2 regions of the Streptomyces sp. NPDC046925 genome follow, and region 2 is predicted to be linked to the other one. Evidence: riboswitches for the same ligand, from Rfam matches in the RefSeq annotation. Region 2 holds a riboswitch; the other holds the start of a gene.

Evidence for each region. Region 2 has a riboswitch for glycine ahead of gcvP (aminomethyl-transferring glycine dehydrogenase). Riboswitches for the same ligand answer to the same signal wherever they lie in the genome.
Region 1: it holds a riboswitch for glycine, as region 2 does, so the genes downstream of both, gcvT (glycine cleavage system aminomethyltransferase GcvT) here and gcvP (aminomethyl-transferring glycine dehydrogenase) in region 2, are expected to answer to the same signal.

The regions. Positions count from the first base shown of each region.
Region 1 is NZ_JBEYWZ010000025.1:40,140-44,324, forward strand. It holds gene glyA (serine hydroxymethyltransferase) at 1-1,005, opposite strand, end outside; gene gcvH (glycine cleavage system protein GcvH) at 1,036-1,413, opposite strand; gene gcvT (glycine cleavage system aminomethyltransferase GcvT) at 1,503-2,645, opposite strand; glycine riboswitch at 2,792-2,897, opposite strand; gene ABZ906_RS45455 (AAA family ATPase) at 3,051-3,725, shown strand; gene ABZ906_RS45460 (enhanced serine sensitivity protein SseB) at 3,790-4,185, shown strand, end outside.
Region 2 is NZ_JBEYWZ010000014.1:242,154-246,338, forward strand. It holds gene gcvP (aminomethyl-transferring glycine dehydrogenase) at 1-1,503, opposite strand, end outside; glycine riboswitch at 1,701-1,798, opposite strand; gene ABZ906_RS38685 (PRC-barrel domain-containing protein) at 1,943-2,323, shown strand; gene ABZ906_RS38690 (DNA polymerase IV) at 2,357-3,838, opposite strand; gene ABZ906_RS38695 (MerR family transcriptional regulator) at 3,923-4,185, opposite strand, start outside.

The DNA of each region.
Region 1 (4,185 bases), on a different contig from region 2:
CTGCTGCCCGTCGAGCTCGGAGTTGCGCAGGTCCACCAGGACCAGGTGCACGTCCGTGCCGCCGGACAGGACGTCGACGCCGACGGCCTTCGCGTCGTCCTGTACCAGGCGCTCGGCCAGGATGCGGGCGCCGTCCAGGGTGCGCTGCTGGCGCTCCTTGAACTCCTCGGAGGCCGCGACCTTGAAGGAGACGGCCTTGGCCGCGATCACGTGCTCCAGGGGGCCGCCCTGGAAGCCCGGGAAGACCGCGGAGTTCAGCTTCTTGGCGAACTCCTTGCTGCGGGCCAGGATGATGCCGCCGCGCGGGCCGCCCAGCGTCTTGTGCGTGGTGGAGGTCACCACGTCCGCGAAGGGCACCGGGTTGGGGTGCAGCCCCGCGGCGACGAGCCCGGCGAAGTGCGCCATGTCGACCCACAGGTACGCGCCGACCTCGTCGGCGATCCGGCGGAACTCGGCGAAGTCCAGCTGACGCGGGTAGGCGGACCAGCCCGCGATGATGACCTTGGGGCTGCTCTCCTTGGCCAGGCGCTCGACCTCGGCCATGTCGATCAGACCGGCCTCGTCGACGTGGTACGGGACCACGTTGAACTGCTTGCCGGAGAAGTTCAGGCGCATGCCGTGGGTGAGGTGGCCGCCGTGCGCCAGGTCAAGGCCGAGGATCGTGTCGCCGGGCTTGGCGATGGCGAAGAGGGCGGCCTGGTTGGCGGAGGCGCCCGAGTGCGGCTGGACGTTGGCGTACTCGGCGCCGAACAGGTCCTTGAGCCGGTCGATCGCGATCTGCTCGGCGACGTCGACGTGCTCGCAGCCGCCGTAGTAGCGGCGGCCGGGGTAGCCCTCGGCGTACTTGTTGGTGAGGACCGTGCCCTGGGCCTCCATGACCGCGACGGGAGCGAAGTTCTCCGAAGCGATCATTTCCAGGGTGGACTGCTGACGGTGGAGCTCGGCGTCGACGGCGGCGGCGACGTCCGGGTCCAGCTCGTGGAGAGGGGTGTTGAGAAGCGACATCAGGTGGTCCCTAGGGGTCTTCGGGGGGCTTCAGCTGCCGGAGAACTCGGTGTACTCGTCTGCGGAGAGCAGGTCCTTCGGCTCCTCCGAGACGCGCACCTTGAAGAGCCAACCACCCTCGAACGGGGCGGAGTTGACGAGTGAGGGGTCGTCCACGACGTCCTGGTTCGACTCGACGACCTCACCGGTCACCGGCGAGTACAGGTCGCTGACCGACTTGGTCGACTCCAGCTCGCCGCACGTCTCGCCCGCGGTCACCGTGTCACCGACCTCGGGGAGCTGGGCGAAGACGACGTCACCGAGCGCGTTGGCGGCGTGCTCCGTGATACCGACCGTCGCCACACCGTCCTCGGCGGCCGAGAGCCACTCGTGCTCCTTGCTGTAACGCAGCTGCTGGGGGTTGCTCATGACCTGAATTCTCCTGTACGCGGGTGGGTGCTGCGGAACGGGGATGATGTGCGTGGGGTCACTTCCGGCTTACCACAGGGCCGGACGTGTCACTTCTGGCGCTTGTAGAAGGGCAGCGCCACGACCTCGTAGGGCTCGTGGGTGCCACGGATGTCCACGCCGACACCCGATGAAGACGCGGCGCCGGGGGCCGCGTGCGCCGCGTCGACGTACGCGATGGCGATCGGCTTGCCCAGCGTCGGGGACGGCGCGCCGGAGGTGACCTCGCCGATGACCTTGCCGTCGGCGACCACGGCGAAGCCCGCGCGCGGGATGCGGCGGCCTTCGGCGATCAGGCCCACCAGCTTGCGCGGGGGAGCGGTCTCGGCGCGCTCGGCGGCGGCCGCGAGCGCGGCGCGGCCCACGAAGTTCTCGGACATCGAGGTCTTCTCGAACTTCACGACCCGGCCCAGGCCCGCGTCGAAGGGCGTCAGCCCGGCGGTCAGCTCGTGCCCGTACAGCGGCATGCCCGCCTCCAGGCGGAGCGTGTCGCGGCAGGAGAGCCCGGCCGGGACCATGCCGACGGGCGTGCCCGCCTCCATCAGCGCGCCCCAGAGCTTCTCGGCGTCACCGGGGGCCACGAAGAGCTCGAAGCCGTCCTCGCCGGTGTAACCCGTGCGGGCGATCAGCGCGGGCACGCCCGCGACCGTGCCGGGCAGGCCCGCGTAGTACTTCAGGCCGTCCAGGTCCGCGTCCGTGAGTGACTTCAGGATGCCGGGGGACTCGGGGCCCTGGACGGCGAGCAGCGCGTACGCGTCGCGGTCGTCGCGGACCTCGACGTCGAACTCCTCGGCGCGATTGCTCAGCTCGTTCAGGACGTTCTGGGCGTTCGAGGCATTGGCGACGATCATGTACTCGGGGGCGTCGGGCTCGCCGAGCCGGTAGACGATCAGGTCGTCCAGGATCCCGCCGTCCTCGGCACAGATCATCGTGTAGCGGGCGCGGCCGACACCGATGGAGCCGATGTTGCCCACCAGCGAGAAGTTCAGGAAGTCGACGGCCTCGGGGCCCGTGACCGTGATCTCGCCCATGTGGGAGAGATCGAAGAGACCGGCCTTGGTGCGCACGGCGACGTGCTCGTCGCGCTCGCTGCCGTAGCGCAGCGGCATGTCCCAGCCCGCGAAGTCGGTCATGGTCGCGCCGAGCGCACGATGCACGGCATCGAGGGCGGTCAGACGGGGGACGGTACTCATAGGGGGAACTCCCAGGGCATGACGGGCGAGGTCGATCCTCCCCATCTGTCATCGGAACCTGAGAGGTTCACCACGACCGTCCGTAAAGGGGGTCATGACTTGCACCTTGGGTGGAGCCGCCGGGGCGGCCCGCTTTTCAGATGTGCCTCGCCCGCGCGGTACGGGGCCTGAGAGATTCAAGGGAGGGACTTGCTCCTTCGGCGCCCCGGAGCGTCTTTCGACGGCGTCCGGGAACTCTCCCGCGCGGATTCAAACGGCCTGTATGGAGTTTGCGCGCACATCATTGCACGCGCCCCTGTCACAGGGCAGTGCCGATCGAGTAATGCCCTTGTGCCGCATTACCTTCTCTTTACACTTGCCGGGGAAGCTGCGGGAAGCAGTTACGTGACCGCTTAGGGGAGGCCGATCACGGTGCGCAGGACGAGTGTCTACGCGACCAGCACGGGGGTGGCCCTGCCCAAACAGGCCGCCGCCCCCACCAGGGAGAGCTGCGGCCCCCTGCCCGCGGCCGTCGTCCGCGACCTGCGGCAGCGGACGGGCCACAGCCCGCACCGGCTGACGTTCGGCGCGGGCGACCTGATCGTCGTCTCCGGTCTGCCGGGCAGCGGCAAGTCCACGCTGATGAGCAGAGCCGTCGCGGGGCCCCGCATCGACTCGCAGGACACCCGCGACCGCTGGGCCCTGCGCATGCCGGACCTGCTGCCGTACGCGGTCTACCGCCCCCTGGTCCGCCTCGCGCACTACGCGGGCCTGCGCACCGCCCTGCGCTCCGGCGAGGGCGTCGTGGTGCACGACTGCGGCACCCAGGCGTGGGTGCGCCGCTGGCTGGCCAGGGAGGCCGCGCGGCGCGGCACGACGCTGCACCTGCTGCTGCTCGACGTGGAGCCGGCCACTGCCATAGAGGGCCAGCTCTCGCGCGGGCGCGGCGTGTCGAGGTACGCCTTCGCGCGGCACCGCAGGACCATCGGCCGCCTGGTCGGCGCCGCCGAGCGGGGCGATCTGCCGCGCGGCTGCGGTTCCGCGATCCTGCTCGACCGGACGGCGGCGGACGTCCTGCGCGGGATCGGCTTCGAGGACTGAGCCGCCCGCCGCGTTAGGGTCGTGCCGCAGGCAGAGCGGGACAGAGCAGGGGTTGGACAGACAGATGGACATTCCGGCGCAGGCGCACCCCCATCCGTACGCGGGATGGCCGGGCAACGAACTCGAAGAGGTGCTCGCGGCATCCCTGGGCACGCCGGGGGCGCCGCAGGCCTCCGCGGGCGCCCGCATCGTCGAGGTGCTCGGCCGCAGCCACGTATGGGTCCCGCTGCCGAACGGCGGGGCGCCGGAGAGCGGCACCCTCGATCTGCCCACGCTGGAGATCGAGGGCCAGGCCTACGTCCCCGTCTTCAGCTCCGAGCAGCAGTTCCGGCAGGCCACCGGCGGCCGCATGGGCTGCACCGTGGCACCCGCCGTGGAGTTCGCGCGCGGCCTGCCCCCGCAGCTTGGCATCGCGGTCAACCCGGACGGCACCGTCGGGGTCCCGCTGCCGCCGCCCGCC
Region 2 (4,185 bases):
GTCCCGGTCGGACAGCTTGCGCAGGTAGCGCAGCATGGCCGTCTCGGAGCGGTACTGGTGGAAGACGGGGTGCGTGAGGTAGTCGTCCTCGCGCAGCAGCCCGGCCGGGAGCGTGTCCTCGGTCTCCGCGTCGAGCGCCTCGACGTCGGCCTCGACGCCGAACGCCGTCCAGATCGCGGTCAGCTGGTGGCGTGTGGTGGTCTCGTCGCAGGCCAGGGATACGTGGTCGGCGTCGACCTGGTGGATGTTGACGCCGCCCTCGCGGGCCGCGGAGACGAGCTGCTCGGCCCGGCCCGGCACCCGCACGGTCAGGGTGTCGAAGTAGGCGCCGTGCACGACCTCGACCCCGCCCGCGGTGAGGCCCGCGGCGAGCACGGTCGCGTAGCGGTGCGTGCGCCGCGCGATGGCCTTGAGGCCGTCGGGCCCGTGGTAGACCGCGTACATTCCGGCCATCACGGCGAGCAGCACCTGAGCGGTACAGATGTTGCTGGTGGCCTTCTCGCGGCGGATGTGCTGCTCACGGGTCTGCAGGGCGAGCCGGTAGGCCTTGTTGCCGTCGGCGTCGACGGAGACACCGACGAGCCGCCCGGGCAGGCTGCGGGCGAACTTCTCGCGCACCGCCATGTAGCCGGCGTGCGGGCCGCCGAAGCCCATCGGCACGCCGAAGCGCTGCGTGGTGCCCACCGCGATGTCGGCCCCGAGCTCACCGGGCGAGGTGAGCAGCGTCAGGGCGAGCAGGTCGGCGGCGACGGAGACTATGGCACCGAGCTCGTGCGCCTGCTCGATGAGGGGCTTGATGTCCCGCACGGCACCGGAGGCGCCGGGGTACTGGATCAGGACGCCGACGACACCGCGCTCGGCGACCTCGGCGGGGATGCCCTCGCTCAGATCGGCGATTACGACCTCGACGCCCGTCGGCTCGGCGCGGGTCTGGATCACGGCGACGGTCTGCGGCAGCGTGTCGGCGTCGACGAGGAAGACACCGTCCTTGACCTTGCCCATGCGCCGCGAGAGGGCCATGGCCTCGGCGGCGGCCGTCCCCTCGTCGAGCAGCGAGGCACCGGAGGTGGGAAGCCCGGTCAGCTCGGCGACGACGGTCTGGAAGTTGAGCAGCGCCTCGAGGCGGCCCTGGGAGATCTCGGGCTGGTAGGGCGTGTAAGCGGTGTACCACGCCGGGTTTTCCATGACGTTCCGCAGGATCACGGGCGGCGTGAAGGTCCCGTAGTAGCCAAGCCCGATCATGGAATCGAGAACCTGGTTACGGTCCGCGAGGGAGCGCAGCTCGGCCAGGACCTCGGCCTCGGTACGCGCTCCGGGCAGCTTCAGCGCCTCGGCGTTCTTGATCACATCCGGCACTGCGGCGGCGGTCAGCTCGTCGAGCGAGCCGTATCCGACCTGCGCGAGCATCTTGGCCCGTGCTTCCACATCGGGGCCGATGTGCCGCTGCTCGAAGGGAATGCCCTGCTCGAGCTCTGAAAGCGGGATGCGAGGGGTGGCGGTCATTGCGGAGGCCTCCTGGTCTGACGCGACCTGCGAGGGGCACCACGGCACGGGTACCCGGACGGCCTCCCCCTCTGTCATCTCAACCTGAGAGTTTCACCGGGCCGTGCCCCGCGAGAGGCGCCGTACCGGCTTTCACCGTCGGTGAGGAAGGGTTCCGAACGTGCCCGCCCGACGCCCGCCCTGCTTTCCAGAGTGACCTCGTCCGTGCGGTACAGGGGCCTGAGAGATTCCGGGGAGGAGTTGCTCCTTCGGCGCCCCCGGTGTGGTGACCGGAGAGCTCTCCCGCACGGGGTCAGCAGCCATCCGCCAGCCTACCAGCGAGGACCGTGGCCCATCCCTCGAGTGGCCGCCTGCCCCGAAGTGCTCTTTCGTAGTGATTACGAACGAACAAGGATGAGTTACGCCCCACTTCGACAAGCCTCGACCAGTTGGAGGGACCGTGCAGACCGATATCGATCCGCGCAACCTGATCGGCCGGAAGGCGTTCGACCTGAACGGGGCCAAGATCGGCACGATCGACGAGGTCTATCTCGACGACGCCACCGGCGCCCCGGAGTGGGCGGCCATACGCACGGGACTGTTCAGCCGGGACGCGTTCGTGCCCCTGGAGCCCAGCGAGCTCAGGAGCGACGGCACCCTGCGCATCCCCTTCGAACGGTCCCTGATCAAGGACGCCCCCGACTTCGGCGTGGGCCGCCACCTCTCCCCCGAGCAGGAACTCCAGCTCTACCACCACTACGGTCTGGACGTCACACCCCCGCAGTCACCGCCCCCACCGGACCAGGACTTCGGCAAAATCGCAGGCCAGGAGAGCACCTGACCGCCCGCGCCGGGCCCGCCCCACCGGGCACCGCTACACCCGGGAGCACGGCTCAGCCCCGTCCCCCGGCGGAGCCACCAGCGGCAACGGCTCCGCAAGCTCAAGCGCCGGATCATCGGTCCGGAACGTCCGCACCCGCCCCGGCACCGACGACTCCGGCGTCTCGAAGCGAACCGTCACCCGCCCCAGGCCGCTGCCCTGCACCCACCCGTGCCCGTACCGGGCATGCCGCACGTCGTGCCCGGCGGCCCACCGCCGCGCACCGAGCGGCACCTCCTCGACGGAAGCCTCCTGCGCGGCCTCCGCGCCCCCCTCCGCGGCCTTCGTGACCCCCTCCGCCGCTTCCCCCGCCCCTGCCGCTCCTCCCGCGTCCACGCCGTGCCCCGGCTCAGGGCCTCCGGCCAGAGCCCGCGCCTCGGCCCGCGCCTCCGCCTCGGCCTGCGCCTGGGCCTGCGCGAAAAGATCCTCCTGCGTGTAGTCGGCGAGCCCCGTGACCCCCACCCCCAGGAGCCGCACGCCCCCGGTGGTGTCCACGGCCTCCAGAAGCCGCGCGGCGGCCTCCCGCACCACCCCGGGGTCGTCCGTCGGCCCGCGCAGCGTCTCGGAGCGCGTCAGGGTCGAGAAGTCGAACCGCCGCACCTTCAGCACGATGGTCCGCCCCGAGTGCCCCGCGGCCCGCAGCCGCTCCACACACCGGTCGGCGAGCCGCGCCACCTCGCCCCTGACCCGCACCCGGTCATGGATGTCCACGTCGTACGTGTCCTCGACGCTGACCGACTTCGACTCCCGCTCCGCCACCACGGGCCGCTCGTCCCGCGCGAGCGCCATCGCGTACAGCGCGCTGCCGTGCGACTTCCCCAAGAGCCGTACGAGCTCGTCCTCGCCGGCCTCGGCGATCTCCCCCACCGTCGTGATCCCGCCCCGCCGCAGATGGTCGCCGGTGGCGGGCCCGACACCGGGCAGCGTCCGCACCGGCATCGGCCCGAGCAGGTCCCGCTCGGTCCCCGGCACTATGAGGCGCAGCCCGTCCGGCTTGGCCTCCTCCGAGGCGATCTTCGCCAGCATCTTGGACGCGGCGAGCCCGACGGACCCCGCGAGCCCGGTCACCGCCTTGATGTCCGCCCGCAACCGCTCGCCCACGGCCAGCGCCGACGCCTGGTCGTCGGCCACGCCGCCCGCCTCCAGGTCGACGAAGGCCTCGTCCAGGCTCAGCGGCTCCACCAGCGGCGACAGCTCCCGCAGCAGCGTCATCACCTGGTCGCTGATCTCGCGGTAGAGCCCGAAGCGCGGCACGAGATAGGCGGCGTTGGGCGCCAGGCGCCGCGCCTGCCCCATGGGCATCGCCGAGTGCACCCCGAACTTGCGCGCTTCGTACGAGGCGGTGGCCACCACGCCCCGCGGTCCGAGGCCGCCCACGACCACGGCTTTCCCGCGCAGACTCGGCTTCGCGGCCTGCTCTGCAGACGCGTAGAAGGCATCCATGTCGAGATGCAGGATCGTGGGCGCGGTTCTCACACCTCTGATGCTGCCCTACGCCACTGACAACGCCCCCGGGACGCCACCCCGAACTCCGCACCCGCCGGGGCCGTCACGGCCGCCTCACACGGCCCTGTTGCGCCGCCTCGCGAGCTCATCGGCGGGGTTCTGCCGCAGCAGGGTCTCCCCGGTGTCGATCCGCTCGCCGTGGAGCTGCGAGAGCGCCGCTTCGACGTCCCGCCACACCACGCCCACGGCGATACCGAAGACGCCCTGGCCGCCCTGGAGCAGATCGTGGACCTCGTCGGGCGACGTGCACTCGTAGACCGTCGCGCCGTCGCTCATGAGCGTCAGCCGCTCCAGGTCCGTGAAACCGCCGTCGCGCA